4 regions of the Psychrobacillus sp. FSL H8-0483 genome follow, and region 1 is predicted to be linked to each of the others. Evidence: predicted binding sites of a transcription regulator. Region 1 holds the regulator's gene; each other region holds the start of a gene.
What was found. The regulator LexA, encoded in region 1, represses DNA repair genes until DNA is damaged. The targets are predictions, from matches to a motif close to CGAACATATGTTCG.

Region 2: uvrB (excinuclease ABC subunit UvrB) is a predicted target of LexA. The motif match lies at 5,763-5,776, and genes of this name have one in related genera.
Region 3: MHB48_RS10140 (UV damage repair protein UvrX) is a predicted target of LexA. The motif match lies at 3,651-3,664, and genes of this name have one in related genera.
Region 4: MHB48_RS12270 (YolD-like family protein) is a predicted target of LexA. The motif match lies at 2,350-2,363, and genes of this name have one in related genera.

The regions. Positions count from the first base shown of each region.
Region 1 covers NZ_CP152052.1:1,534,411-1,542,474, reverse strand. The annotation lists gene MHB48_RS07165 (recombinase family protein) at 1-257, opposite strand, end outside; gene MHB48_RS07160 (LysM peptidoglycan-binding domain-containing protein) at 254-571, opposite strand; gene lexA (transcriptional repressor LexA) at 749-1,369, shown strand; gene MHB48_RS07150 (excalibur calcium-binding domain-containing protein) at 1,665-1,877, shown strand; gene MHB48_RS07145 (OsmC family protein) at 2,314-2,739, opposite strand; gene MHB48_RS07140 (amino acid ABC transporter ATP-binding protein) at 2,759-3,505, opposite strand; gene MHB48_RS07135 (amino acid ABC transporter permease) at 3,519-4,160, opposite strand; gene MHB48_RS07130 (transporter substrate-binding domain-containing protein) at 4,179-4,991, opposite strand; gene MHB48_RS07125 (hypothetical protein) at 5,010-5,309, opposite strand; gene MHB48_RS07120 (undecaprenyl-diphosphate phosphatase) at 5,974-6,792, opposite strand; gene MHB48_RS07115 (polysaccharide deacetylase family protein) at 7,252-8,064, shown strand, end outside.
Region 2 covers NZ_CP152052.1:3,193,745-3,201,808, forward strand. The annotation lists gene MHB48_RS15450 (DUF4097 family beta strand repeat-containing protein) at 1-736, opposite strand, end outside; gene uvrA (excinuclease ABC subunit UvrA) at 820-3,708, opposite strand; gene uvrB (excinuclease ABC subunit UvrB) at 3,715-5,697, opposite strand; gene MHB48_RS15465 (IDEAL domain-containing protein) at 5,869-6,099, opposite strand; gene MHB48_RS15470 (competence protein ComK) at 6,280-6,828, shown strand; gene MHB48_RS15475 (hypothetical protein) at 6,825-7,190, opposite strand.
Region 3 covers NZ_CP152052.1:2,118,396-2,126,459, reverse strand. The annotation lists gene MHB48_RS10160 (ABC transporter permease subunit) at 114-956, shown strand; gene MHB48_RS10155 (ABC transporter permease subunit) at 953-1,981, shown strand; gene cdaS (sporulation-specific diadenylate cyclase CdaS) at 2,488-3,111, shown strand; partial or broken gene MHB48_RS10145 (sporulation protein) at 3,148-3,393, opposite strand; gene MHB48_RS10140 (UV damage repair protein UvrX) at 3,710-4,963, shown strand; gene MHB48_RS10135 (DinB family protein) at 5,078-5,551, shown strand; gene MHB48_RS10130 (GNAT family N-acetyltransferase) at 6,096-6,539, shown strand; gene MHB48_RS10125 (protein kinase) at 6,511-7,113, shown strand; gene MHB48_RS10120 (YkvA family protein) at 7,222-7,605, shown strand; gene MHB48_RS10115 (cold-shock protein) at 7,760-7,960, opposite strand.
Region 4 covers NZ_CP152052.1:2,569,267-2,577,330, forward strand. The annotation lists gene MHB48_RS12260 (hypothetical protein) at 1-217, shown strand, start outside; gene MHB48_RS12265 (cation diffusion facilitator family transporter) at 355-1,224, opposite strand; gene MHB48_RS12270 (YolD-like family protein) at 1,946-2,317, opposite strand; gene MHB48_RS12275 (LLM class flavin-dependent oxidoreductase) at 2,534-3,526, opposite strand; gene MHB48_RS12280 (VOC family protein) at 3,800-4,183, opposite strand; gene MHB48_RS12285 (hypothetical protein) at 4,420-4,584, shown strand; gene MHB48_RS12290 (dihydrolipoamide acetyltransferase family protein) at 5,127-6,425, opposite strand; gene MHB48_RS12295 (alpha-ketoacid dehydrogenase subunit beta) at 6,444-7,427, opposite strand; gene MHB48_RS12300 (thiamine pyrophosphate-dependent dehydrogenase E1 component subunit alpha) at 7,427-8,064, opposite strand, start outside.

The DNA of each region.
Region 1 (8,064 bases):
ATCCGACCATTCCCACGACCAATTCGAGTTTCATCTTGAACAAAAACAGCTTTAATATCATGTTCTTTTACATATGTAAGTAAATCAAGTAAACCATCACGGTCCATATCGTAGCCACTATGTTGATCAGTAAACACTTCAGCAACTTCATAGCCTTGTAGTGACGCAAATTCTTTTAGTTCTTCCTCTTGTCTTGATAATGATGTCTCTTGTGTTTCTTTCTCCGTGCTTACACGGCAATATATTACTGAGTTCATTTACCATCGCCCGCTATCTCTGTACCATAATCTAAATGATAATTTTCTTTTACCTGTGGAATAACTAAAGTATCTCCTGCTTTAATTTGGGCTGTTTGCAAGTTATTCATGGCCATTACTTTATTGATCCAAGCTTCTTGTGGCTCGTCAGCTCCAAATTTATTTGCAAGCTCCCACAATGAGTCGCCATGTTCTATTTTAATTTGATAATCTTCTTCTGTCGATAATGTATTTGAAATTAGGATTGTCACCATAAAAACAATGTTTAATCCTAAAAATAGCGCTATAAAATAATTTTCTTTCATCCAATTCATTATAAATCCCCCTAATTAGAATGTTTGTTCGGTATGTATGTTCTAATCATAAAACGAACACTTGTTTTTGTCAACGTTTTTTAGAACCTATGTTTGCATAATCTTTTAGAGACTGTTATACTACTATTAAGAAATATTCTAATAGGAAAAATTAATTAACAAAAAGAGGTGAACTCATTGAAAAAAGCATCTAAAAGACAAGAAGATATTTTAGCTTTTATAAAAGAAGAAGTTCGAAAAAAAGGTTATCCACCTTCCGTACGTGAAATCGGGGAAGCGGTAGGGCTTGCGTCTAGTTCAACTGTACATGGACATTTAGCTAGACTTGAAAGTAAAGGATTAATTAGAAGAGACCCAACTAAACCACGTGCAATTGAAATACTTGATGGTTTTGGAGTTACTGCAGAAAAACAAGGTGTGGTTCATGTTCCGTTAGTAGGGAAAGTAACTGCGGGTATGCCTATTACAGCAATTGAAAATGTAGAAGAATTCTTCCCTCTTCCAGAAACATTCGGTACTTCTGATGACAATTTGTTCATGCTCGAAATTATGGGTGATAGTATGATAGAAGCGGGAATTTTAAATGGAGATTATGTTGTCGTTAAACAACAGCAATCTGCTAATAATGGAGATATTGTAGTAGCAATGACCGAGGATGATGAAGCAACTGTCAAACGTTTCTTTAAAGAAAAATCATACTTCCGCTTGCAACCTGAAAATTCATCAATGGAACCAATTATCGTAAACCAAGTTTCGATACTCGGAAAAGTTGTAGGAGTTTATCGTAATATCCAATAATTTCGCTAAATCTTGACAAAATCACGTATTGTACGTATGATTACGTAGAGCCGATATCATATCTAAACGAAAAGTGGACATTTTCGTTTAGATCATCGAAAAACCCCTTTACCTTTATGGTTGAGGGGTTTTGTTTTTAGTAAAACACTATTTATTGGTAAATGAAACCAATTTTATATATAATATTTATTATTATAACGAGGGTGTTCTTTAAAAGGAATTTCCCTTAAAAGGAGATTTTTAATTGAAACGATTTATTCTAACACTATTTTCCACACTATTAATATTTGGATTAATGACAGTAGAACCTAAAACCACTGGTGCAGCTGAAAAAAACTATAAAAATTGTACCGAGCTAATCAAAGACTATAAAGGTGGAGTTGCAAAAGATGCCAAAGTCAAAAACAAAGGCGGTAAAACTAAAAATAAACCAACAGTATCTGCAGAAATTTACAAATTAAATGAAAGCAAAGACCGTGACAAAGATGGCATTGCATGTGAAAATTGATTTTTATAATCTTATCTGGTCTCACACGAATTAACGTAAATTCTTGCGAATCTACTTGTCAATCATTTATTAGCATTTACATCTAAAGTAAACTCCCTCATCCAACAAAATGAATGAGGGAGTTTTATTTATTAATTGAATCATTTTGATAATTCAAAATTTCACGAGAAAACACAAACAATACTAAATGAAACTAAAGAAATATAGGTCTACACGGAATAAAGTATAGTTGATTTCCGCTATAGGCGGACGCTTTCCGCGGGGTGAGCGATAAGCCATCACCGCCGCTACGCGTCGTTTGTGATGGCTTATCTGTCTCACTCATCCAGCTGGAGTCGCCGCCTGTCGCTTCAATCAATAAAATGATAAATGTTCGTATTTTAATGACAAGGTACTATTTATGAAATTAATTCAAATAATTGAGGAACTTATTAGTTTATTCTGGCATCTCTATTTCTTCACCATTTAAGATTAATCGATGCGTAATATCTGCTTTTAAAGAAGCAGAAACGGCACAATACTTTTCTTCTCCAAGTTTTATGGCACGTATTACTTTTTTGGCATCGATATCCCCTTTCACATCGAATAATAATTCAGCTGCTGTAAATGCAGTTGGCATTTCTTCTCGTCGTGTGCCAGCTACTGTAATTTCAATGAATTGAATCTTTTCTAAATGAGGTTTCAAGATCATCGTGATATCTATTCCGATACAGCCCGCTAAAGCACTTAGTAACATTTCTGTTGGTGTTGGCGCCTTTCCTTCCCCTCCATAAGTTGGTGTTGCATCCATAGTCATTGGATAACCTGAAGGACCTTTTGCTTCAAAAGCACGTCCACCTTGCCAAATTGCTTTTATTTCCATTTTAATAAACCTACCTTTGTTAGAATTCATTGACTTTAGCCAAAAATCGCTGAGCACGTTCTGTCGCTGGTTGTGCAAAAAATCCTTTCGGTTCTGAGTCCTCCACGATTTGTCCATCTGCCATAAATAATATTCGATCAGCGGCGTCTTGGGCAAATTTCATCTCATGCGTTACGATGACCATAGTCATTCCTTCATCCGCTAATTCTTTCATGACTTTTAATACTTCTCCCACAAGTTCTGGATCTAATGCAGATGTAGGTTCATCAAACAACATGATTTTTGGTTCCATTGCAAGTGCTCGTGCTATGGCAACACGTTGTTGCTGACCACCTGATAATTTTGAGGGATATACATCCTCCTTTTCTTCCAGTCCAACACGCTTCAATAATTGAGAGGCTGTTCCTTTTGCCTGTTGTTTGGATTGATTCTTAACAATGATTAATGCTTCCATAACATTTTCTATGACCGTTTTATGCGGGTATAAATTAAATTGTTGAAATACCATTCCTGTATCTTGACGAATCGCATGAATTGTTTTTTGACGTTCCTTTTTCTTATCAGTCGCTTGTAGTAGATGATTATTGACAGAAACAGATCCACCAGAAATTGTTTCAAGTCCGTTTAAACAGCGCAAAAAAGTACTTTTTCCTGAGCCACTTGGACCAATGATAGCGACAACTTGATGGGCAGGAATCGTCAATGAAATATGTTTTAATACCTCATGCTGATCATAGCTTTTAGATAAATCATTTGCTTGTATCACAACGTTCCCCCCTTTAGTAAACTGATAATCTTTTCTCTATTTTGTTTAATATAAATGTAAATGCTGTACTCATAATCCAGTACATCACAGCGATTGTTAAATAAAACGGCATATACACGTAGTATTGGGCTACTAATAACTGTGCCGAGCGCATTAATTCTGTAACAGCAATTACCGATACTAATGAAGTTTCTTTCAACATTCCTACAAATGTATTTCCAAGTGGTGGTATTGCTATACGAATCGCTTGTGGAATGACAATCCGTTTGATTGCCTGAGCTTCCGTCATTCCTGTCGCTAGAGCGGCTTCTGTTTGACCTGCTGGTACTGCTTGGATAGCTCCGCGGAATGCTTCCGATACATATGCACCAATATTAATACTTAATGCAATATAGGCTGCTGTAAGGGCATCCAATTCTATTCCATAATCTACAAGACCAAAATACACAATCACAATTTGCACTAGTGGTGGTGTTCCCCGAATAATCGATACATACACTCTCGCTATTGTACGAAAGAAACGATTGCCCTTTAAACGAGCAATCGCTGTAATCAAACCGATAATCAAGCCGAAAAACATAGATACCACTGTAATTAATAAAGTATAATACGCCCCTTTCAATAAAAAGGGCAGATTATCAATGATAATATCCATTTAAAATTCCAACCTTCTTTACTCAGCTTGTGGCTCTTCATCAAACCATTTTACAAAAATTTCTTTATACGTACCGTCTTCTTTCATTTCAGCGAGTGCTTTGTTTAATGCATCAACTAATTCAGTTTCCCCTTTTTTAACGGCTACTGCGGCTTTATCCGATTTAATTGGTTCTCCTACTGATTTCACTTTAAAACCATTTTCTTCGATAATTGGTTTTAATGCGTATACATTATTAATCGTTGCATCTACTCGGCCAGCATCTAAATCTTTTAATGTGGTGATGACATCATCGTACGTGTTGATTTGGAAGTCTCCTACCTTTGGCATCAACTCATTACGTAAGTACGCTTCATCGTTCGTACCTAATCCAACACCGATTTTTTTACCTTTGAAATCTTCTACAGATTGTATAGATGTATTATCTTCTTTTACGATAACTTTTACTTCATTTGTAATATACGGTTCCGTAAAATCAATTTGTTTCTTTCTATCTTCTGTAATTGTTACTTGGCTTACCAAAATATCTAATTTATCTTTTTGCAAACTAGGTATTAATCCAGCGAAGTCTTGTGCAACAAATTTTGCTTTAACATTTAATCTTTTTGCTAATTCTTTTGCAATGTCTACATCAAAACCATCGTATTCTTTTTCAGCATTCATAAAATTATAAGGAGCATATGTACCCATAATACCAACCGTTAATTCCCCTTTTTCTTGAATAGCTTCTAGAGAATTTTGAGCTTTTTCTACGTTGGAATCCTTACCACAAGCACTTAATAGAAACGCTGCTGATGTTAAAATTGCGACTATAAATTTACCTTTTTTCATGTTATTTTCCTCCTTAAATTACACTCCAAATAAACCAAAAAATTCAAATTGCACGTTTTTTTCAACAAGTTCATCAATTTCATCAATTTCCAACTGACGCCACTCATCGTCTACAGATTGAAATAACCATCGGGATAATACTCCCTCTAACAAACTCATAACAAATACAGATTGTAATTCAGGGTCTACAGGGCGTGGCATCCTATTCAGTTCTGAAGCTCTTTGAATATTTTGTGCAAAAGCTTCTTGCATATCTTTTTTTATCGTTTCAACTTGTTGCTGTAAAGACGGTTGATGGTTCTCCATTGACTGGTTCATTAGTCAATCAAATCCTATTAGATTAGTCACCTACACTAACTACAATAATTGTTCCCCAGAACAATCAAAAATATCATCATTTTGTATCAAAATCTTTTCTTCATACGTACACTTCTCATTTATTTATTATCAAACGCACAAAAAAAAGACCTATCCAAAGAGGATAGGTCAATTTCTTTCATTAACAATTCTTTTTACTTGGAATAAAGTATGGTTAATTTCCGTTATAGGCGGACGCTTTCCTCGGGGTGCGCGATAAGCCATCACCGCCGCTAAGCGTCGTTTGTGATTGCTTATCTGTCTCACTCATCCCGCTGGAGTCGCCGCCTGCCGCTTCCATCTACAAAGTGATAAATGTTCGTATTTAAATGACAAAGTACTATTTATGAAATTATCTCAACTAGTAAAGAAATACGAACTATCTTATTTACCTGTTGTTATGTGCTTCACTTTTAAAGCACCAATTTTATTGATACATGATTTTCACAACTTAACTTCTAAATATTTAACGTAATGTTCCTCCATAGACTTGTTCCTTTTCACAAAATGTTTACTCCAGAAAATTTAACAGGAAAAAATAAAACTAAAAAAGAACATCCTATGGGATGCTCTTCATTGTTATTTCCCTATTTAATCACCTATCTCTACACGGAGAAATGGCAGATCAAGAAAGTATTAAAAGTATGATACTAGCTGCAAAACAATAGTAAGCAAAATATTTTAAATTACCATCTCTCATAATACCCATAAACCACTTCATCGCAATATACGTCATGATGATTGTAACAATAAAGGACATGATATACGGTAAAACCAAAGTACTTTCTACGGGTTCATTCATCAAATCTGAAATACCAAGAACTAATCCGCCTAAGCTGATTGGAATGTATAGCATAAATGAATACCGTAATGCTGTTTCTTGGTTCATCCCTAATGCAACGGAGGCTATAACGGTAGCGCCTGAACGACTAATACCTGGTACAAGTGCGATCGCTTGTGCTAACCCAACAATAAAAGCATCCTTTACTCCAATATCTTTGTCTCGTTTTACACCCCTAAAGTTTCGAATGACCCATAAGGCTATACCGGTCACAAACAAGGTGAAGGCAATTGTTTTTATATTAGTAAGGAGATCTGAAATAACTTCGTTAAAAAGTACTCCTAAAACAGCTGCAGGAATTGTTCCAATGATGATATAAATAATAAATAGAAAATCACTTTTATACTTGCCATTTTTTGTTTGAACATATAACAAACAGTTCACTATTAAACGTACTAAATCCTTCCTATAGATAAAGCAAATAGCTAATAAGGAAGCGGTATTCGTTAATATGGCAAAGGTTAGACCACTTTCATCTAGCCCAAGTAAATGATTTGCAATAATGACATGACCACTAGATGATACAGGAATTGGCTCCGTAAAACCCTGTACTAACCCTATTACGACATATTTGAACAACAAAATTAATTCGCTTGTTTCCATCTCGTCCTCCCATACACCCTATTTTTCTTATTCTATCATCTGGTTATTTTATTTATGATTAATTCAAGTAAAGAAAAGTAAGATAGAAACGAATCCCCTTTGCACTCAACCTAACTTTGAAATATACATTAACCAGCAATTTTCATAAAAAAAAACCTCGTGAGAGATGCTTCATACTATTTTTATTGCCTTTTATTCAGAGTCGCTAGAACTTTGAAACGTTATTATTTGAAGAAAATTTGCAAACAAGGAGAAATAGAATCAAAGCATATCCAGTTGGTCATTATATACTACTTTTTATTTGCAAAAACAAAATAATATTAATTTCGCTAGCTTTTCTCATATATTCTTAATCATATAATGTTTATATGTGATAGAATAGAATTCGTTTGGTCGTTATGTTAGGGAACATTTCAGCTACAACATTCCAAGAAATAAAACAACAAGGAGCATTTGTTTATGAGACCTACGAAACTATCGTATAGCATTATATTTATAATTTGCATCTTCTCTATTGGTTATTTTTTTATAAACCTAAAGGGAAATACTAAGGCTGATGTAAATCAAGAAGCGAAAACCAATGGAACAATAATAGAGTATTCTAAGTATCCTGGAGTAGATTTAATTACAGATATAACCGATAAAGAAAATTATCACATTGCCATGCATTACCCAAAGTTTAAAAGTAACAAATTGAACGCAGTTATAGAAGAATATGTGTCTACTACTAAAAAAGACTTCTTAATTTCTGTTAAAGAAAATAAAGAGTTTATTAAAAATCATGTGGCCAATTTATCCTTAACTATGGATATCTATCTAACCGCTGATAATACATATTCTATTGTATTTTCTGAAGGAAGTTATGTGGTAGGAGCAAATGGTCAAGAAAAAGCAAAGATTTATCTGGTAGATGTAGAAAAAGGAACATTTATTCCACAAACTAAAATCTTTAAGGATTCAAAACAGAATAGGGAACAACTATATAGGCTATTAAATGAAAGATTCAAAGAATCGGCAGAATATGCCCCATTATTATTTGAAGAAGATTTAAAGGAATGGACAATGAATGAAGAAAACAATTTTTCAAACCTGTATTTCACTGAAGAGTCAGCTGTATTTAAATTTGATAAATATGAAGTAACTGCTGGAGCAGCAGGCATGCCAGAAATCTCTATCCCAATAGATGAGATGCGAGATTTACTTACGGATGAATGGAAGGATAAATTACTACTGGATCATAAGGAAAAAGCCGACAAAGATGGTGCAAAGGAA
Region 2 (8,064 bases), 1.7 Mb from region 1:
GAACCGATCCATTTACAGTCTCAATATCCGCTCTATGAAATGTTAATTCATCCAACTCTACTTTACCGTTTGTCGTTTTTACTTTAAATGAGTTTACTTCCAAGTTTTTTGCAAGAAACTCTCCATTAAACAAACGAGCAGAAATATGGTTGTAGGCTTTCTTCGGAACATATAATGCAACTTGCACAGAAACTGTTTTCATATCACTGTACACACGCAATTTATTTCCTTCAGTAGTAAAGATAAATTCATTTGCAAAACGAGCTTTTGCTTCTTCTTCTGAAGAATTTTTGAACGATTTTACTTTTACTGTTGCATGTGTATACGGTTCATCGGAAGAGTGGATCTCGATTTTCCCATTCGCAATATTAATCGAAATGTCATCAAAGTCTATATTCTCTTTTACAAGCTTTTCTTCAAATATAACAGGCTCTCCAAATGGCATTTCAAAATCAAAATCTTTCATCTTATCTACAGTTCCTTGCATAAAGTGCATAAAACGCTCACCCATTACAGTAAAATCACGTTTTAAATCTTCTATAAAATCGGCATTTTGTTGTTTGTTCTGTGATTTTGATTGTCCATTTGTTGTTTGTTCCTGTTTTAGTTCTTCATTTACTTGTGGAGTGACTGGTATTGATTGTTTGCCAAGTGCTTCTAAAAGTGCTAATCCTTCTTGTGCAGTAATCGTGCCATTTTCAACCATATCTAAAATACGTTTACGTTCTTCTTGCATAGTGAAAATCCTCCTCATAAGTTTAAAGTATGATGCAATTTGCTTACGCTAACTTATACGATAAAATTTCCAAAAAGTTTCATTTACGTTGTAACGGTGTTCTTTTTCTTATTAGATGCTTTGGTAATGACTTCAGCCATTCTTTTTCGATCGCGCTCTAGTATCTTCTTTAAATATCTACCTGTATACGAATCTTTACTTGCTGCTATATCTTCGGGTGTTCCAACTACCAAAATGGTTCCACCCTTATCTCCACCTTCTGGTCCTAGGTCAATTAAGTAATCCGCTGTCTTAATGACATCTAGATTATGTTCAATCACAAGTACAGTATCTCCGCTTTCCACTAAACGCTGCAGTACTACAAGTAAACGGGCGATATCATCGACATGTAACCCCGTCGTTGGCTCATCTAAAATATAAAATGATTTTCCGTTGGAGCGTTTATGCAGTTCGGAGGCTAGCTTTACACGCTGAGCCTCTCCTCCTGAAAGAGTCGTGGCTGGTTGTCCTAGTTCCATATAGCCTAAGCCTACATCGAAAAGCGTTTGTATCTTTCTACTAATTTTCGGATGATTCTCAAAAAATACAAGTCCGTCTTCTATTGTCATTTTTAATACATCCGCAATGTTTTTGCCTTTGTAATGTACTTCCAATGTTTCACGATTGTATCGTTTGCCATGGCATACTTCACAAGGTACATACACATCTGGTAAGAAGTGCATTTCTATTTTAATGATGCCATCCCCACGACAAGCTTCGCAGCGACCACCTTTTACATTAAAACTAAATCTACCTTTTTTATATCCTCTTACTTTTGCTTCATTTGTCGTCGCAAAAAGATCTCGAATATCATCAAACAGTCCTGTATACGTAGCAGGATTCGATCTAGGCGTACGTCCGATTGGAGCCTGGTCAATATCAATTACTTTCTCTAGTACTTCGATTCCTTCAATCCCTTTATTAGCTCCCGGTTTCACCTTTGCGCGATTCAATTTTTGGGCAAGTGATTTATATAGAATTTCATTCACCAATGTACTCTTTCCAGAACCAGATACTCCAGTTACTGCCGTAAATACTCCTAATGGAATGTCCACACTTACATTTTTTAAGTTATTTTCAGATGCACCTTTAATTTTAATATAACGACCATCTGACTTTCTTCTTTCCATTGGAAGAGGGATAAATTTTTCCCCACTTAAGTACTGACCAGTGAGGGATTTTTTGTTTTTCATTACTTGTTCAGGTGTACCTGCTGCAACAATTTCTCCACCATGAATTCCAGCTCCAGGTCCTACATCGATTAAGTAATCAGCAGCCATCATTGTATCTTCATCATGCTCGACTACAATTAGTGAGTTACCAATATCGCGCATATTTTTAAGTGTTTCGATTAAGAGATCATTATCTCGCTGATGCAATCCAATGGAAGGCTCATCTAAAATATATAACACACCTGAAAGTCTTGACCCTATTTGTGTTGCTAATCGGATTCGCTGTGCTTCTCCGCCTGATAGCGTACCTGATGCACGGTTTAATGTTAAGTAATTAAGACCAACATTTTCTAGGAAACCAAGTCGCTCGTTTATTTCTCTTAGTACTAATCGAGCAATTTGCATATCTTTTTCAGATAGCGATAGCTGGTCGAAAAATCTATTTGCCTCTTCAATGGAAAACTGCGTTACTTGACCTATATGCAAGGAATCTACTTTTACCGCCAATGTTTCTTCCTTTAAACGATAGCCTTTACAACTTGGGCAATCATGCTGAGCCATATATTTTTCCATCTGCTCACGAATGTAGTCAGAAGAAGTATCTTTGTAACGACGCTCAATATTGGAAAATACGCCTTCAAATTGAATTAAATTATCTCGAACTTGTCCAAACTCATTTTCATAACGAAAACGGATATTTTCCTTACCTGATCCATACATAATTTTGTTCCACTGATCTATTGGCAATTTTTCTACTGGAACATTCATTTTTATTTTGTAATGCTTGCAGACAGCTTCTAATAATTTCGGGTAATATTGTGAGCTTGTCGGCTGCCAAGCAACAATTGCTCCCTCCGCAAGGGTTAAGCTTTTATCCGGCACAACTAGTTCTGGATCTACTTCTAGCTTTGTTCCAAGTCCATCACAATCGGTACATGCACCAAATGGACTGTTAAAAGAAAACATTCTAGGCTCTAACTCTCCAATAGAAAATCCGCATATCGGACAGGCATGATGTTCACTAAATAGAATTTCTTCATGCTCCATCACATCAATTAAAACGCGTCCGTCTGCAAGGCGTAATGCAGATTCAATGGAATCACTCAACCTTGCAGCAATTCCTTCTTTCATCACAATTCGGTCTATGACCACTTCAATATTGTGTTTTTTATTTTTATCTACATTAATATCATCATCTAAATCAATTAACTCTCCGTCTACTCGAACGCGTACAAAGCCTTGTTTTTTCATATCTTCGAGCAACTTCACATGTGTTCCTTTTCGTCCCGATACAACTGGAGCAAGAACTTGCATTTTGGTTCTTTCAGGATATTCGCTCAAAAGGTCTACCATTTGCTCAATGGTTTGAGACGATATTTCCGTCCCATGCTTAGGACAAATTGGTTTCCCCACACGCGCATAGAGTAAGCGTAAATAATCATAAATTTCAGTTACCGTCGCTACAGTAGAACGAGGATTTTTACTTGTCGTTTTTTGATCAATTGAAATAGCTGGAGAAAGACCCTCTATAACATCCACATCTGGTTTATCCATTTGACCTAAAAATTGTCTTGCATATGCCGACAATGATTCTACGTATCTGCGTTGGCCCTCGGCATATATAGTATCGAATGCTAAGGAAGACTTTCCGGAACCAGATAAGCCCGTCATTACAACAAGCTTATCTCTTGGTATTTTTAAACTTATATCTTTTAAATTATGTGCACGAGCACCTTGAATAATAATCTCTTGGTTTTTCAACAATTCTCATCCTTCCAGCTTCAATTCCAAAATCGCATCACGTAATTCCGCAGCACGTTCAAAATTAAGTGCTTTTGCAGCATCTTTCATCTCTTTTTCAAGATTTACTAATAGTGCACCTTTTTCTTCTTTTGTTAAGGTTTTTCCACTCGTTAACTGCTGTGCATAACTCGCTTCTTCTTCCGCCACTTGTGATGCACGAATAACCTCTCGAATTTTCTTTTCAATTGTTTTCGGTGTAATTCCATGCTTTTCGTTGTATTCCATTTGAATTGAACGACGACGCTTCGTTTCATCGATTGCTTTACGCATAGAATCAGTTATTTTATTTGCATACATAATTACTTCGCCGTTCGAGTTTCTAGCTGCACGACCAATTGTTTGAATTAGTGAACGCTCTGAACGTAAGAATCCTTCTTTATCTGCATCTAAAATGGCTACAAGAGAGACTTCCGGCAAATCTAGTCCTTCTCTCAACAAATTAATCCCAATGAGAACATCATATGTCCCTAATCGAAGCTCTCTTAAGATCTCAATCCGTTCTAACGTTTTTATTTCAGAATGTAAATACTGCACTTTAATCCCGATTTCTTTTAAATAATCCGTCAAATCTTCCGACATTTTCTTCGTCAATGTCGTAATAAGTACACGCTCATCTTTAGCTGCCCGTTCGTGTATTTCATTGATTAAATCATCAATTTGTCCTTCAATCGGCTTCAATGTAATGACTGGATCCAGTAGTCCTGTTGGACGAATAATTTGTTCCACCATTACTGGCGTATGTTCTAGCTCATATGGTCCTGGAGTTGCCGAGACAAACACAGCTTGATGAACATGCTCTTCAAATTCACTGAATGTAAGTGGTCTGTTATCTAATGCTGATGGTAACCGGAAGCCATGATTCACCAGAACGGATTTTCTAGCTTGGTCACCATTAAACATTCCTCTTACCTGAGGTAATGAAACGTGACTTTCATCAACTACTAATAAAAAGTCCTTCGGAAAATAGTCAAGCAAAGTATAGGGAGTTGCCCCTGCTTCACGGAGTGTCATATGACGAGAATAGTTTTCGATTCCTGAACAAAAGCCCATCTCTTGCATCATTTCTAAATCATAACGAGTACGTTGTTCTAGTCTTTGCGCTTCTAGTAATTTATCTTCACTGCGCATAATTTTTAGTTGTTCCTCTAGTTCTTTTTCTATGTTCTCAATGGCGATTTTCATTTTTTCTTCGCGTGTTACGAAGTGAGATGCAGGGAATATTGCTACATGTTCACGTTCCGCTAATATTTCTCCTGTGAGCGCATCTACTTCTCGAATGCGATCAATTTCATCTCCAAAAAATTCTACTCGAAGACATTTCTCATCCCGCGATGCAGGGAAAATTTCCACAACATCCCCTCGAACGCGAAAGGCGCCTCGTGTGAAATTAATATCATTGCGTTCGTACTGAATGTCGACAAGTTTACGCAATAACTGATTTCGTTCAATTTCCATTCCAGTTCGAAGTGACACGACCATATCTCGATATTCTTCTGGATTTCCAAGGCCATATATACATGATACGGATGCGATAATGATGACATCTTTTCTTTCAAATAATGAAGATGTTGCGGAATGTCGTAGCTTATCTATTTCTTCATTGACACTTGAATCTTTTTCTATATACGTATCTGTTTGTGGCACATACGCCTCTGGTTGAAAATAATCATAATAACTAACGAAATACTCTACGGCATTATTAGGAAAGAACTCCTTAAACTCACTATACAATTGTCCTGCAAGTGTTTTATTATGTGCCATTACAAGAGTCGGTTTATTTATTTGTTGGATGACATTTGAAATTGTAAATGTTTTACCTGTACCAGTCGCACCAAGTAATGTTTGATGTTTTTTTCCTTCTTTCACCCCTTTTACTAATTCCTTAATTGCTTCTATTTGATCCCCTGCTGGCTCATACGGAGCTTGCAAATCAAAAATTTGTTCCATATGTTTGCCTCCCATTATTTGAATATTTTTAGTTTAACATACTCTCTTTTTGAAAACGAATAAAACGAACATACGTTTTTTAAGAGTAGAAATAAACAAATAGTAAAGCACCATTTTTACATGATAAATTCTAAATCCACAAAAAAAAAGCCGCTCTGCATAAGCGGCTTTTCAATTATTTAATTGGTGCAATGCATTCGTATACTGCTCAAATGCATCTTTATCTTTTCGATCAAGTGCTTCATCTATTAACTCCAATAATCGATAACTACTTTGTTCCCGGTGGACAATGTTCAAAAACATATCTAAATATATTTCGTTCAACAATTTTTCGGCAGAGCTTTCTTTTCTAGGTTTACCCATTGCTTTCATAAAATCTGCATATGAATATTGTTTGTCCATCTCCATCACCCCGATGCCTTTTTTTCATTATATAAAAGCTCCAGGTAACTTGCAATCATTTTGAGAAAATTTTGATTTTATAGTTAATGGTCGGAATTCCGAATATTCGTTATTTAGACTTGTATTTTTACCATATTTAACTATAATTAATGTATATTTTACTATTGAGGAGTGAGTATTATGTCTAAAAAAACAGAAGATCAACCCTTCCTTGTTTCTTTTGAAACTGCTGTACTTCAACCGATTGTCATCAATAACAAAGTTTTCACAAAGGTTGTAAATTTTTCTGGTGAATCACTAGTGATAGGCAGAAAGCCATACGATATTGTTCGTCACTCTTGTTCGTTTTACGGTTCTTCATTTCCACAGTCTGTTAGGCTATCGAGAGAGGTAATTGGAAACTATCTTAAACTTCCTATTGTTATTGCTCATGACTATGGAAACCCATGTATTCTTATTCCTATTCTTTCCCCAAAATCGGACCTAAACGTATGGTTTTCCTTTAGAGCTATTGAATCATTTGTTCCTTCTGATGATGGTTGTTCCATTGTATTAACAAATGGACAAAAGATCCAAGTTACTTCTTCTTCCAATACAATTAGCCGCCAAGTTGCATTTGCAAATATTTTAAATATGCATTTCCTTAAACGTATGAGCCATCTGTTGAATACTGGATTTATTACAACAAGAAACTCACTTCCCCAAAAAAATAAAAATTTACTGCATTAATGTAATTTCTCTACAATTGCTAAATACATTGTAAGTAGTTCTTCCACACGGTTGCGGAGTCGGACATTTAAGTAACGACGATGTTCTTCATAGCCTCCATGGAAAAACACATATTCTGTGAACATGTCATCTCCTTCTCCGCGAAGAACTTTCATGCTATATCGCTTCATATAGATATGCGTCTCTTTTAATTCTTTTTGTACTTGCTTTGCGGCTTCTTCCACCATTGCTATATATGGGCGTTTCAATTTAAAAGGTCCTTGCTCAAAAATCTTCCGATCCTTCTCTAAAATAGTAAATACCATTGGGAGATAAATCATGTTTTCAAAATATGGGATAGCCTCATCTGGTATTAGTGGCATTTTTCATCCTCCTAAAAAGAACATTTGTTCTCGTTTTATTGTACAACTTTTAGAGGAAAATGCAACAATTTAGATATAACATCTTTTGGTAGCAATTGTAGAAACATATAACCCTGCTACATTCAATATGGAAAATATGAAAGGCGCAAGTGCCCTTTAAGTGCAATACCTGTTTGCAGACGTTTCCGCATTGCTTTGGAATGAACTTTAGCTACACCATTACCGAGAGATTTTAAGGAGAGGAGGATCGTGACGCTAGACACGATCCTCCTCTCCGACTGTAGACAAACTCACTTTTGGGTGTACAGGGTTGTATACTAAATTCGGCAAGGACCACCACTTCGCTTTCCGTGGGCTCGGCTTCAGCCTCCTCGTCACTGCGTTCCTGCGGGGTCTTCTGCTCAAGCTGTTCCCACAGGAGTCTTCGTGGTGGTCCTTGCCTTATAAACAATTCCTTAGAGATATCCACTACTTTTACTATTTATTGGATGGAGCAACCACTTTATCAAGATAGTTCTTGCTACCAAATTATTAACTCTGCTTTGCAGGTAATGTATTGGAGTTCTTATTTCATTTAAAACACCATGAATACTGGGTTCGTGGAAGTCTAATTTCAAATACTTGAGTTAATTTCATAAATAGTACTTTTTCTTTAAAATGCGAACATTTATCACACTTCGTTGATTGAAGCGGCAGGCGGCGACTCCAGCGGGATGAGTGAGACAGATAAGACATCACAAACGACGCGTGAGCTGTGGTGATGGCTTATCGCTCACCCCGTGGAAAGCGTCCGCCTATAGCGGAAATCAATTATACTTTATTCTGTGTAAAATAAATTTCTTTCGTTTCCTTTAGTATTGTTCGTATTTCCTCA
Region 3 (8,064 bases), 580 kb from region 1:
ACCCCCAATTCACTCCACACTAATTTTCGAATCTACTAAAAATTCTATATTTTTCATGAATTACTATGTTATGATAATTTCATCTTAATTTTTAGATAGTAGGGGGATTTTTTGTGAAAGGATTTTTGAATTGGGTGCTTCAATTAGTTGTCGCATTCGTCGGTATTTTGTTAATTAGTGGTTTGCCTATATTAATCACTGGTTTTCAGCACGGAGAATTTTGGTGGAAGGAATATGGACAGCATTTACTTGTTTTATTTCCTGTTGAGGATTTTCTCGACCAACATTACGGTAATCATATTGGAGCGTATATCATTTACTCACTTGAAATATTGTTTCTTGCACTTATCGTTGCGATTTTTTTGGCACTTCTATTTACGATTATGACGATGTTGTTTAAAGAACGAACAAGACAGCGAATTAAAACCTTCTTTTTCTTTTTGGAATCCTTCCCAGATATTTTAGTTATTTTACTTGTGCAGTTAACCGTAATTATGGTTCACAAAAATACGGGTATTTTCATTTCAAAGATTGCGGTGACCGGTGGAGAAAAGATTTATTTGCTGCCTGTTTTTTGTTTAATGATTTTGCCAATGATTCAGCTGTATCGTTTAAGCATGCTGACGTTTGAAGCAGAAGAAAGAAAGATGTATGTAGAACTTGCCAATTCTCTTGGTTTTAGTAAGTTGATTATTTTACTCATACATATTTTCCGAAATGCCATTATTAGTATATTTTTTCAATCGAAAAAGACAATGTGGTTTATGCTTTCGAATCTATTCATCTTAGAACGAATGTTCAATATGCCTGGTATTATGTTTCACTTAAGTAGTAACTTGTCAGGAGAGACGTTTTTAATTACTGTTTGTAGTTTTTTCTTACCTGTCTTCTTATTGTATAGCTTGGGTGAGTGGTACTTCCTACGACGGTTGAACCGGGGAGGTGCTGTTGGATGAAATCTGTTTGGAGGCAACCTTATTTTGTTTTCGGCTTCATCATTCTAGCATTCTTTTTAATAGGAAGCTTTGTTTTTGAATGGATTTTTGGACCGGATCCGAAACAAACGTATTTTCTGTATGAAAATGGTCGTGTAGTAGAGGCAGCTCCTTTGTCACCAAGTTGGATGCATCCATTTGGAACCGACCAGTACGGGTATGATATGCTTGCAAAAATTATGCTCGGTGCGAAGTATACGATTATAGCTGCAATGGGTGTTGCAGCAGTTCGTATGTTTATTGCAGTACCACTTGGATTTGCGATAGGGACGTATTGGCAAAAGAAACGTTCATTGATTAATAGCTTCATTGATCCACTTCATTATGTACCGATGACTATTTTTGCCTATCTGATGTTGTATCCCGTTTTATGGCAGCCAATGGAAGGGTTCTCCACGACTGTTTGGGAACGCATTGTTATTCAAGTGGTGTTAATGGCGATTATTACAGTGCCTATTGTTGCATCTTTAATTGGTAATGAAGCGAATTTACTATATCATCAGGAATATATTTTAGCTTCGAGAACGCTTGGTGCTAGTCGACGTCGAATTATTACCCGTCATCTATTTCCAATGATGCGTGAGAAATTATTTGTCTTATACGGTCAGCAGGTAGTGGAAACGTTGGTCGTGTTTACGCATTTAGGGCTTCTCCAATTATTTATTGGAGGAACGAAAGTTAGTTATGACCCGATGTTTGGGGATCCACCGAAATCGATTGCCTATGAATGGGCTGGACTTTTTGGTTCGTCGTTTCGTTATTTGCAAGGAGTTCCGTGGCTTCCGCTTGCTCCAGCTATCTGTTTCGCACTTCTCATCTTAGCAGTTGCTACAATGATTGAAGGGTATACGAGAGCAGTGAGTGGCCAAGTGAAAATTCCAAAGCGGAAGAGAGTCGCGTTTGTGTCGAATGATACAATCGAGTGGAATAAAAAGCAATTACATGAAAAAATGCAGCTTCTTCATAAGAATGAAACAAAACTGTAGGCATTTCGCCTACAGTTTTTTAAATTGGTTGCGGGTGTTTCTGAATTGGTCTCACTTATTATACAAATGGTTTTGTTCATCCGTTTATTTCTAATAAAAAACATTATTCACCAAAATAAATTCCTTTTATGCAGAGTAGATATGTATACGACCATTTATCGCTCACCCCGCGGAAAGCGTCCGCCTATAGCGGAAATCAACTATACTTTATTTCGCTTAAAATATATATTTCTTTAGTTTCCTTTGGTATTGTTCGTGTTTTTTATGTAAATTGGAATTTTGAAATTGATTCGTTTGAATATGCAAAATTCTTTGCAAGCTGTGCAATAACGGATTAGGCTTGTCCGTTCATGATGCATGCTTTTTGCGTGGATATGGATAAGGAGAAAACTCTTCCGAAAAAAGTATGTTTCACAAAGTTTTGGGGAAATTATTAAGGTATTATGCTCTACGGACGTATAAATAAGTTGTATAATTTTAACATTATTGAAAGAGGTGTTACTGCAATGCCCCAAGGAACATTTGACTTTTCACCACTAAAACAGCAATTAACACAAGGACTTGAAGATATTTCGTTTGAAATAAATAAAGGTTTAAAAACATTAGAAAAAGATAGCTATTGTGTTTTGGGTGAACTGAAGGAGCTCAAGGATAAATTTGAACAAGTAGAAATGGTGGCAGCGTCTTTTTATCTAAATAATTATTTGTCTCCCTTTACTGACAAATACTTGGATATATCTACTTGTATTCAACATCTCTCTCATCAAAGACATGGAGCATTAATTGTGATTGAGCGTGAAAATGAGGTGGATTCATTCATTCGAGGTGGTACTCCTATTGGTGCAACATTGACACATGCACTATTGGAATCCATTTTTTATCCTGGAAACCCACTTCATGATGGTGCTGTACTAGTAAGGGCGAATCAAATATTTTCCGCAGCAAATATTCTTCCCTTATCTAAGATAGGGTCGAATAAAAAGAAATTAGGTACCCGCCACCGAGCCGCATTAGGTTTAACAGAACAGAGTGATGCAATAGTTCTTGTTGTTTCTGAAGAGACAGGCATTATTTCTTTTGCAATAGACGGGAAACTCCAACCGATTAGTACTGCTAGCTCATTCGTTTGAACTTTTTAGTAACAGTACAAAAACTTGACTGTTTTATTAGTTATTAATCGTAAAGAAATTCGTTAAAAGCCAAACACCTTGTGGGAAAATAATTGATAATTGCCATGCACCTATTCCTTGTAAACCGTATTCACGAACTAATCTCATTTTTTTACTGATACTTCTTACATCTTCAAACCACACCTCATGTTGTTGTCCTTGTTCATTAATATCGAAAAATGGAGATTGATATTCCACTGAATATTGTATTGGTGCTTGGCACTTCATTGCAGTTTCCACTGCGATTTACCTATCCCCCAAAAATCGTAGAGATACATTTAGCTTCTACTTATTGTATATAAAGACTCCCTAGATTTTACGGCATGAATGATCATATTTTATCCTACTTTCCTCTTGTTATTAGCCAGTAAAGGTTTCTATTTACTTATTAGTAGTGATCAATAGGATATATTATGATGATTTCTTGTTTTACATATCTCAAAGAAATGTAGCTGTTTGGTTAGTGATTCTAATAAAAAACAATTATTTTCCATTGTATAAGAACTAGTGTTCGTAATATACTATAAGAACAAACGTTCCTGATGGAGGAGTAAATAATATGTACGAAGGGTTAGAAAATCGAAAAATTATATGCATTGATATGCGCAGCTTTTTCGCGAGCTGTGCAGCTGCGGACGCTGGGCTGGATGTGATGAATACACCAATTGCTGTGATTGGAAATTTAGAGCAAAAGGGGAGTATTGTACTTGCTGCTTCTCCCAGAATGAAAAAGGAATTTGGCGTGAAAACAGGAACTCGATTATTTGAAATACCAAATCATCCTTCCATTCGTTTAATCGAGCCCAAAATGGAGTTTTTTGTTCGAGTGTCCCTGGAAATTGTGCGCTACTTAAATCAATTCGTACCTAGTGAATCCATTCATGTGTACAGTGTGGACGAATGCTTTGCCGATTTAGGTGGAACGGAAAAGCTTTGGGGACCAATAGAAAAAACAATCAAACATATACAAGATGGGTTACATTATCAATTCCAATTGCCGTGTGCAGTTGGAATGGGACCAAATATGCTCATGGCTAAACTGGCGCTTGACCTAGAAGCGAAAAAAACTGGGTTTGCTAAGTGGACGTATGAAGATGTTCAAACAAAGCTATGGCCGGTCTCACCACTAAGTGATATGTGGGGTATTGGCTCTCGTTTAGAAAAAACATTAAATAATATGGGCATTTTTAGCGTAGGACAGCTAGCGAAGACACCCCTTGCGATGCTAGAAGAAAAGTTTGGTGTCATGGGAAATCAACTATATCATCATGCGTGGGGTATCGACTTATCCAAGCTTGGGGCACCCATTGTAGACGGACAGATTAGTTATGGAAAAGGGCAAATACTGTTTCGTGATTACTGCACGAAAAGAGAAGTGATGGCTGTTTTACTTGAAATGTGTGAGGACGTTGCTAGACGCGCGCGTGAAGCCGAAATGGTGGGAAGAACCATTCACCTTACGATTGGCTATAGTAAAGATGCATTTGGCGGAGGATTTAGTCGTTCGCGTTCCATTGATGAACCAACGAATGCAACGATGACACTCTATAAAGTATGCGAACAAATCTTTGACGAGTTTTATGACCGTCGACCCGTTCGAAGAATATCCATTTCCATCACCAATCTAGAACCCGAGCATTCGATGCAGCTAAGTTTGTTTGAAGATAATAAATGGAAAGAACGAAAATTAGGAAAAACAATGGATTACCTCCGAAGTAAGTATGGCTCTACTGCGATCTTGCGTGCAGTGTCCTATACAGAAGCTGGAACCGCCAGAAAACGTGCGGGCTTACTTGGAGGGCATAAAAAGTAAGTAGAAATTAAAGGGAAATGTAAAAGTTTATCGAAGTAAGAGAGGAGGGGAAAATAAGGTGATTGAATCCTTAGAAATCACTTAAATGGAAATGAAAGAAGAGGAGGGATTTAGTTGGAACAAACTATTTTTCAACACATGGAAACTGTACGAGGAATAACGGAGCAGTCCATTAAAAAAATATCAGAAGAGATTGCGAATATTGTACCAAAAGGATTTAATAATAACATTCACTGGAATTTTGGCCATATTGCATTCATACAAGAAAAACTCGTTTATGGAGTGTTAGGTGAACAGATGAGTCTACCCATTCAATATGAAGAATTTTTTAGTGCAGGAACGAAACCTTCTGAATGGAAAGGAACTCCTCCTTCATTAGCAGAGATTTCTTCGGTTTTATCCGAACAAAAATCAAGAATCAGACAATCCCATCAAGGAAATTTGCACAAAAAGCTGCCAACCCCATTTACAAACCGTGCAGGGATCACATTTAATACGGTTGGAGAAACATTTCTCTTTAGTTTTTACCATGAAGCACTGCATATAGAAACGATTAAAAGAATATATCAATCTATTTCTGTTAAATAAGTTTAATCTACGTGATAAACTTAATTTAGTAAGTGTCTTCTGAATACCTTCGAAGCAGTGGACCTAATTATAATAGAAAACTAAAACCGAACGTTCCGGACGATCGGTTTTTTTGTATAGTACTCCTCCATGTTAAAGATCAAAAGAGAATATATATATAAAAGAGTGAGAGGAACAAATATATTTGTAAATGATTTTAGAGGGAGTGATGGGTCTTGAATTACATTTTATTCCTTATTCTAATACTTTCTCTTATCATTTCTATTCTCGTTTCTATTTGGGTACTAAAAAAATGGAATAGATGGTGGGGGATGGTGACAGGATTTTTTATAAATACAGTATTATTAGGTGTAACGTCAGCGTTCCTATACAAGATAGACGCTCAAGTCTTTCTTAAAGAGACGAGTGGATTAGTTATAGTAATGCTTTTTATTCCGATAAATACTTGGATTAATTTCTTTATACTTGGATTTATAAGAAATAGAGAAGTAAGGCCCACGGATTCTAACATTCTGTAAGGAAATAATGCAAAGTAGGTGTATGCATGATAGAAATATGCGCGAGGTCAATAGCTTCATCCATAGAAGAATTATTATACTATGCCACTTCTAGCTATCGAGTTGTAGAAGAATACGATAAGTATCAACGTGAAGAAAGTAGAAAACTATATGCCCTAGAAGAAAACAAACACTTCATTGGCTGTATAGGGATCCATTTTACAGAAACTTATTGCTGTGAAATCAAGCATATCGCGGTGTCCCCATCTAAGAGAGGCCAAGGAATCGGGAAAAGAATGATTGCCTTTATTTTGGAGAGACATTCGCTCCAACGAATAGCCGCAGAAACCGATCTAGAAGCGGTGGAATTTTATAAAAGCTATGGATTCGATATCACAAGTTTAGGTGAGAAATATGCAGGAGTGGAGCGATTTTGGTGTGAATATAACAGGGGAGAGAATAATGATAATTACCGAGATAGTGGAAAATAAAGCAGTCATGTGTACGGAAGACCATTTTGTCGGCATTGGTTCAACAAGAAAAGTGTACAGGTGGAAAGATTATGTGGTAAAGGTGAATCTCCATAGCATAGGGCATCAACAATCCATAAGAGAGCTTGAAATATATGAGTATATGCAAGCAAATGGGTTTGGGGAACTTTTTGCTCCAACTTATTATGTAGATGAGGAAATTTGTATACAGCAATATTTCCCGGAATTGCCGATGATGGATCATCAAAGTAGATACGATATTCCTGAACAGTCTGATTTCCGGAAGTTTCCGAACAAATATAAGGAGTGCGTCGAACTGTTAGACGAAAAGTTCGATATATTCAACATAAAAGATAGCAGCAATTACGGGTTAAATGAGAAGAGTGAGCTGGTATTCATCGACTATGGCATGAGCAAAAAACTATATGAAGACGCTTGGGTCCCAGCTGCGGAAAATGGGGATGTTCCACAAATAGATGTTCTGGCTTGTGACAAGTGTGGGATTGTGAAAGAAATTCGAATGTACGGTGAGGCTGATTCGTTGGTACGGTGCCATTCCTGTGGGAAAGAGTAATACATAGAGAAACCATGAAAATACATACAATGATTTGACCTATAAGATCTAATTGGAACTCCGCGAGAGTGTAAATAAGAAAAATTAATGAAGTGAGGGTAAGCCAGGATGTGGAACAACATAAAACAGTGGGCAAAGAGGGTAAAGCGTTCTATTTTCATCTTATATTTAGCTTCTAAAGATAAACGAGTACCACTGTCAGCAAAATTGTTCACAGCCTTTATTGTCGCATATGCATTCAGTCCGATTGACCTCATCCCCGACTTTATCCCAGTACTCGGATACTTGGATGATGTCATTCTTCTGCCAATAGGCATTTATTTTGCTCTACGAATGATTCCAAAAAATGTTCTTGCTGAATGTGAATTAAAAGCAGCAGAGCTCATGAAGCAAGGTAAGCCGAAAAACTGGATTGCAGGGGGCATCATCCTTTTCCTTTGGGCAGCCATTGCAACGTGGATGATTTATTTAATTTACGGGATCATTAAATGAACAAACCAAAAGCAGTAGAAGTACCATATTTCACTTAGGTGAATAGTAAATTGATATCGAACACAGCAATGAACCCATTGCGAACAAATAAAACACCAACAAAAAGAGACACCCTTTATGGATGTCTCTAATTCATTAACCTAATTCCGAGGAATTAAAGTTTTGTAATGTTAACAGCTTGTGGTCCACGTTGACCGTCTTCCACTTCAAATTCCACTTTTTGACCTTCGTCAAGTGATTTGAAACCTTCACCTTGAATAGCTGAGAAGTGAGCGAATACGTCGTTTCCGCCTTCAACTTCGATAAATCCAAAACCTTTTTCTGCGTTAAACCATTTTACTGTACCTTGTGTCATGTAAAAAACCTCCAAATATAATGTTATAATAATATATAATTTCTTCAAAAGATAAAAAAATTCACATATTATAAAAAGTACCGAACGAACACGATTACTTTTTG
Region 4 (8,064 bases), 1.0 Mb from region 1:
AACCACTCCACTATTAACAGCTGACATGGATTTAGATGAACTAGGAATAGGGGAGAAACCAACCGAGCAAGTATCGATTAACTTAAACGACTTAAAAGGTGAAGAGCAACCATCCTCTGATAACTCAGCAAATAATATTCTATATATAATTTTACTAGTTGTAGGCTTATTGTTAGTTGTTATTTATATTGCACGGACCAATAAGAAAAATGAATGATATTGATCCCTTCCTATTGGTTTCTAATAATCTATTAGTTCACTAACCCTAAAATACTACCATCAATCCCCTAACCTCATGCAGCTTGAAAAAAACTCGAGAAGTGGGGGATAATTCATGCAATATTTTTAGTTGAATTAATCTGGCTCTACATGGACATGAACATCGTATACGCCATAATCTTTCATCATAACTTTTTCAACATGGGTTGCTATATCATGAGCCTCTTTAATATCTAACGTAGAATTAACAAGGATAACGACATCGATAACCTCATTATTGCCGTAGTTTCTCCCTTTAATTTTTTTAATCCCTTTAATTCCTTCAACTTTTTGAATGACATTCCGATAAAGTTCAATTTTATCTATATCAAATCCATCTGAAAGTTCATGAGAAGCTTCTTTAAAAATATCCCATGCTGTTTTACAAATCAATAATCCCACAATAATTGCAGTTATCGTATCCAGCCAAGGCATATTTAGTTGGGACCCTAGTATACCTGCTGCAGTCCCTATACTTACCCAAGCATCTGAAATGTTATCTTTTGCAGCTGCCATAACTGCTTTACTATTAATTTTTGTAGCTAATTTTTTATTATATCGATAGACAAAATACATAACGATAGCTGAAAAAATGCCTACATATGCGGCAATAATGTTAGGGGTTTCTTTATTTCCTTCAAACATAGAACTAATAGCATCAGTTAACACTTGTATCCCGACTGCTAACATAATAAAAGATGCAATCATGGATGCAATTGTTTCACTCTTCCAATGACCGTAACCATGATCTTTATCAGGTGGTCTTTGAGAAAGTCTAAGTCCAACAAGGACAGCAATGGATGCAATGATATCGGTTGTATTATTTAGACCATCTGCTTTTAATGCAGCTGAGTCACTCATATATCCAACAACCAACTTCATAATGGAAAGACATATATAAGCAATAATGCTAATGATTGCTCCACGCTCTCCTAATTTAAGATCATTATACTTCTTATTTTCCATTTTATTTCCCCCTACTGCAATCAAACATCGTAAATAACATCAGCCTTATTTAACAGAGCCAAATTAAAATAACTATAATATTCAAATAGATAGCCTCAGCCATAAATTTGTCGTCTAGCTAGAACTCTTTCCTTGGAGAAACAAAAAACCTCGACTGATAGTAGTCGAGGTTTCGGGCTTTTAAAATATTTTAATTTAGATGTAAGTCGGATCATCGTTATCACTCGCAAATTATTGACGTTTTTATATTATATCATTAATCGAAATGTGTAGCAATGTTATGTCAAAGCTTAACAGAAGTGTTTGATTAAACAATTTAACATATTTCTGATTTTACTTGAACGAAGAAAAAGAGCTAAATTAGAGTTCAATGAACTTCCTACAAAAGTCTCTGTTAATAGAAGAAGAAATATTCCTTCACATGACCCGATATGAACTCTTAAAAGGGACCTAATTTTTATAATGTATTTATTCCTTCTTTTTACAATTTCCTTTGACATTCCTTTCCCACTATATAACGGTACTCCTCTGAGAAATAATCTATATTTTCCCTCCACAATATCCATCCATTTATAGAATTATCGTCATCTTTATCCTTTTACATGTTGTTTTCTTATTACCTTCCTTTCATTATCCTTCTTTTTTCCAATGGGAATTTACAATATTGAACATAATAAAGACCTCATCTCGGAGGTCTTCTAAGTGCAATATTTTTGTTAGATCATTCTAATATAGTCACATCTACAATTTCATCTATTTTTAATTCAAAGCAACGGAATGGATCTTCCACTTCAATTGTTCGTTTAGTTAAATCAATCCATTGGATAGTGCCTCGGTTATACAGAAATTCGCCTTCTTTCCATCGTTTGATTTTGATTTCCACATTTCTTTTCATCGCAAGTTCGATTTGCTCTTGAATTGCTTCGTAGTCAAACTCATTTAAATCGGGACGTGCTACTTTCTTTATCTCTTCATTGTAGTCTCGAAGCATTTTCACATGCTCTGGCAGCATCATGGCTACCCATTTTTTCGACCCTCTGTCACGCACTTGAGATAAATCTAGTCGGTTCCAATCTTCCTCGAAGTTAGCCATTTTGATCACTCATCCTTTTTCACTCATTATATAGAACATTTGTTCTTATTTCAACAGGGAATTAATGGCCGAGCGCGACATTTCATGAAGTGAACGCGACAAACAGCAGTGCGAAAGCGACAATTGACCACCCGAACACGACAAACACCACCTCCAAAGCGACATCCATTCCCAAAACAAAAAGACACGCTCAAAAAGAGCGTGTCTCCCCATACCTTACATTAATTCTTTTGCAAGTAAACGATACACATTTAACCGTTTTTCTTGCGAGTGCGGAATGCTGCATATCATTACTTCGTCAAAGCCATAGTGGGCTTGTTCCTCTTGTAAAATAGTCGCTACATCTTTAGCTGCTCCGACTAAATGAATTTTACGATTTTCCTGAATCATCATGCGGTCCATTTCCGTTAATGGATAATCTTGAGCAGCCTCTGGTGTTAAAGTTTGATAGATTTGGCCTTTCATTAAAGAGAGACGTGCAATGTCCTGTGGCAATGCTTCGAACTCTGCCTCTTCCTTTGTTTCCGCAACCGTTACTAAATATGTGACGTTAATTTCGGGTTTATCCATAAACGCAGATGGCTGGAAATTCTTGCGGTACGCATCTAAAATGGCGGGCGTCATTCCACCTTGGAAAAACTGTGCAAATGAGTATCCGACACCCTTACGCCCAGCTTGAACGGCACTATTCCCACTTGAGCCAAGTAACCAAGCTTCTGGTAAAACAATATTCGATGGAGTTGCAATCGTTCGGTTATATAAACTATCCTCTGGCACTTCATCATTTATAAGTTGTAGTGCAGTTTCCAGCTTTTCATACATATTGTTCAGCATTGGCTGTCGACCTTCGGAAAGGGCATACATCGAATGGTTATCTCCTCCTGGTGCACGGCCTACGCCAAAATCAATTCGACCAGGTGAAAAAGCACTTAGTGTTTTAAAGACTTCCGCAAGTTTCAGCGGAGAATAATGCATCATCATGACGCCACCAGTTCCAATACGAAGATTGTTCGTTTTCGCTGCTAAATGTGCTGTGATAACTTCAGGTGCGGAGCTTGCAAAAGCACCTGTTCCATGATGCTCAGCCATCCACATACGGTGATAGCCTAATTCATCTGCTAAAACTGCAAGTTCTTCCGCTTTTTTTAGCGCTCCTGCAGCCGTGTTGCCCGTTGTAATGGGTGCTTGGTCAAGTACACTTAATCTCATTCATCTATCGCCCCTTTTATTTATGCTCGATAACATTTTCAATGAAAACAATTGTCCTCGTGATCAAATCTATCGAACTCTGAAGTAAAAGTAAATAAAAGGGACTTGAAGCGTCGTTACAATCATCATGTATCAATATAATATTTAAACTAACTGATTATAGGAAGATTTTAGTAGTGCTGTATCCATGTTGTAGAGTGGTTAATAGTGCTTTATTCAGTAAATAATATGAAACACCGTCCATTGTAGGACGGTGTTTCAACTACTCTAATGTTATTTCCTTTTTTCCATGACCGCAAAGTAATTTTCTTCACTATCTGCGAAGTTAAATACTCTACCAGAAGGTATATCTACAATTTCTCCGACTGTGATATTTTTACTTGATAAGTCTTCATGTAATTTATCAACATTTTCTGTAAAAAACATCAAAGAAGGTGTTCCAAGATTTAATTGAGGCTCCATTTTAGCAATTAATTCCTTATTGTGGAGTATAATACTTGTTTCAGCTTCCATTGATGGAGCAATTTCAATCCATCTCATTCCTTGACCGTTATCTTCTTCAGAAACTACACTAAATCCTACTTTTTCTGTCCAAAAATTCACTGCTTCATCTTGGTTATTTACATACAACATAATTTGACCGACTTTATTAATCATTAATTTCACTCCTTCTATTTTATTGAAACTATTTCACTTTTTATTTCAATAAGATTATAGCATTTTATTGGTGCTTTACAGCTACTCTAGCTCAACAAGAAAGAGCTGCCCCTGTAGCTCAATTATCTTAATTAAAGTCCTGATAGTTATAAAGAAATTTTATTAAAAAATTCATGACTATTTGTCTAGTCTGTGGAAATACTAAAAATTGATATCACTAAAAAGGAGGTTATAAAGTGAAAAATAATAAAATGACTAGTTTATTCAACAATTCTACGAATAAAAAAGGTGTAAGTGAAAAGTATTTGGAACCTCAAAAATTAGGTGAAGAAGAGAAGAAAATACTCCAAGTAAAGGATGGACAACATAATCACTATGTTGATGAACGCGGAGGTAATTGATTATATAAAAGCTACTCCCTATAGAGAGTAGCTTTTATTCATTATTTAAGATTCAATTCCGAGTGCTAATTTCACAAGAAATGCGTAAGGGTCCTATTTGCACTTGTACGTTTTTGCTTCTCTTTGGACGAAATGTTCACTACATCATTACTATTTGGAATATAAAAGAATAGGACCTTTCTATTCATAGCGGAAGTGCCCGAAGATGCAATTTCGGGCACTCTATCGCTTTCTAACATGCGTTCCTTGCTTATTTTTGCAAAGTTATTGCCGGAATATAGTGATTTTATATAGAAAAGGGACACTTCCTTCCAATCGAAAAGGCGGAAATACGATAGAGAAGGTCTGAGCAGCCAAAATTGCATCTTTGGTTGCTTACTGTATAAATAGGAAAGTGCTTATTCTTTCATCTCCAAAAGCTTTGGCACTTCTATTATAAGTAGCTATGGAGAGTGACGGACGAACCACTACAACACGATTACCGAAAAAAAACGGAGCTTTTCCTAAATCGAGATTAGGGAGCTCCGTCTTTTGAATTTATTTTAGTAAACAGATGTATTTTCTTTCGAAATGTTTTCTAATATTTCTTTCAGACGCGCTAGGAAGCGACCGCACACTAAGCCGTCTAGGACACGGTGATCTAGAGATAGACAAAGATTGACCATATCACGAGCAGCTATCATACCACCATCCATAATGACTGGACGTTTTACGATGGATTCTACTTGTAGAATTGCTGCTTGTGGATAGTTGATGATGCCCATTGACTGAACAGAACCGAATGACCCAGTGTTGTTTACAGTGAATGTACCACCTTGCATTTCTTCCGATTTCAACTTGCCGGCACGTACTTTTCCAGCAAGCTCAGTCACTTCACGCGCGATACCTTTAATCGTTTTTTCGTCTGCTTGTTTAATGACAGGAACGAAAAGTGCCTCTTCTGTTGCAACTGCGATTGAAATGTTAATATCTTTTTTCTGTACGATCTTGTCGCCAGCCCACATCGAATTCATCATTGGGAATTCTTTTAATGCTTGCGCTACTGCTTTTACGAAGAATGCAAAGTATGTTACATTGAAGCCTTCTTTTTGCTTGAATTCATTTTTTATAGAATCACGGTATTGAACTAGACTTGTAACATCTACTTCAATCATTGTCCAAGCATGTGGTGCTTCATGTTTACTGCGTAGCATATTGGCTGCAATTGCTTTACGAACACCTGTTACTGGGATTTCAATATCTCCAACTGCAACAGGAACGTTTGCCGGCGCAGCAGCTTTTGGTGCAGGTGCTGAAGCTTGAGATGCTACAGGAGCCTGTGCAGCGATTGTTTCCGCTGGAGCAGCTACTGGAATTTCACCACTTTCGATAATCTTAAGCAAATCTTTACGCGTAATCCGTCCTTCATTGCCGGTCCCATTGACTAAAGTAAGGTCTATACCATGTTCTTGTGATAGTTTTAGTACTGCCGGAGAATAACGAGCTTTTGCGCCTTTTTCACGCTGAATTGGAGCAACGTGTGTTTGCACTTCTGCAGGTTTGACTGTTTCTGCTGTTGGTTGTTCCGGAGCAGCTTCAATTACTTCCTCCGAACCCCCACCCTCGGTTTCAATCGTACAAACTATTTCACCAACTGCAAGAGTATCTCCTTCGCTTGCAATTAGTTCTTTAATAACTCCAGTAAAGGAAGAAGGTACTTCAGCAGTTACTTTATCCGTATTTACCTCAGCTAGTGGATCATATTTATTGACGTGATCGCCTGGTTTAACTAACCACTTTTCAATTGTACCCTCTGTTACACTTTCCCCAAGTTGAGGCATTTTGATTTGTTCTAGTGCCATGTTAGATCCTCCTTCCTATTAATATGCAGCTAGCTCGCGCATCGCTTTTTCGACTTTGTCTGGATTAATCATAAAGAATTTTTCCATCGTTGGTGCATATGGCATCGCAGGTACATCTGGTCCAGCTAATCGCATGATTGGTGCATCCAAATCGAATAGGCAGTTCTCTGCGATAATTGCCGCAACTTCACCAATAATGCTTCCTTCTTTGTTATCTTCCGTAACAAGTAGTACTTTTCCAGTTTTAGAAGCGGCTTCAATAATCGCTTCTTTATCTAGCGGATAGATTGTACGTAAATCAAGAATATGGGCAGAAATTCCGTCTTTTTCTAAACGCTCCGCCGCTTGAAGTGCAAAATGAACAGCAAGACCATACGTAATTACTGTAATATCTTCCCCTTCTCGTTTTACATCTGCTTTTCCGATTTCAATCGTATAATCTTCTTCAGGAACTTCCCCTTTAATCAGACGATATGCACGCTTATGCTCGAAGAACATTACTGGATCTTCATCGCGAATTGCTGCTTTTAATAGACCTTTTGCATCATAAGGCGTGGAAGGAATAACGATTTTCAACCCCGGCTGATTTGCAAATACTGCTTCAACGGATTGTGAATGATATAGAGCACCATGAATTCCGCCTCCGAAAGGTGCACGAAAAACGATTGGACACGACCAGTCATTATTAGACCGATAGCGAATACGTGATGCTTCAGAAATAATTTGGTTCACAGCAGGCATAATGAAATCAGCAAATTGCATTTCAGCGATTGGACGAAGGCCGTACATTGCAGCACCAATACCAACTCCTGCAATAGCAGATTCTGCAAGAGGTGTATCTAGCACACGGTTCTCTCCGAACTCATCGTAAAGACCATTCGTTGCTTTGAATACGCCACCTTTACGCCCAACGTCTTCTCCTAAAACAAAAACGCGTTCATCACGAGTCATTTCTTCTTTCATTGCAAGTGTTATTGCATCGATATAAGACATGATTGCCATTATGCATTCCCCCCGTCTTTTTCCGCATATACGTACTTAAGTGCATCTTCTGGAGCTGCATATGGTGCGTCTTCTGCATAATCAGTTGCTTCGTTTACTTCCTTCATAATGCGATCATTGATTTCTTTTTCTAATTCAGTCGATAAGATATCAAGTTCTCTCAAATAAGTAGCAAACGTAATAAGTGGATCTAGCGCTTTTCCTTCTGCAATATCCTCAGCAGTACGGTATTGTCTATCATCATCATCTGACGAGTGAGCAGTTAATCGGTATGTTACTGCTTCAATTAGACTTGGACCTTCTCCATTACGAGCGCGGTCTGCTGCTTCTTTTACCACTTTATATACAGCAATTGGATCTTTACCATCCACAGTAACACCAGGCATACCGTAGCTAGATGCACGGTCTGCAACCGTTTTACTTGCCACTTGGCGTTCAAATGGTACAGAAATCGCATAGTTATTATTTTCAACCATTGTGATACATGGTAACTGATGAACTCCAGCGAAGTTTAGCCCTTCGTGGAAATCTCCTTGGTTAGAGGATCCTTCTCCGAGCGTTACAAATGTAATAAAATCTTTTTTCTCCATTTTTGCAGCTAATGCTACCCCAACTGCGTGTGGTAATTGAGTTGTAA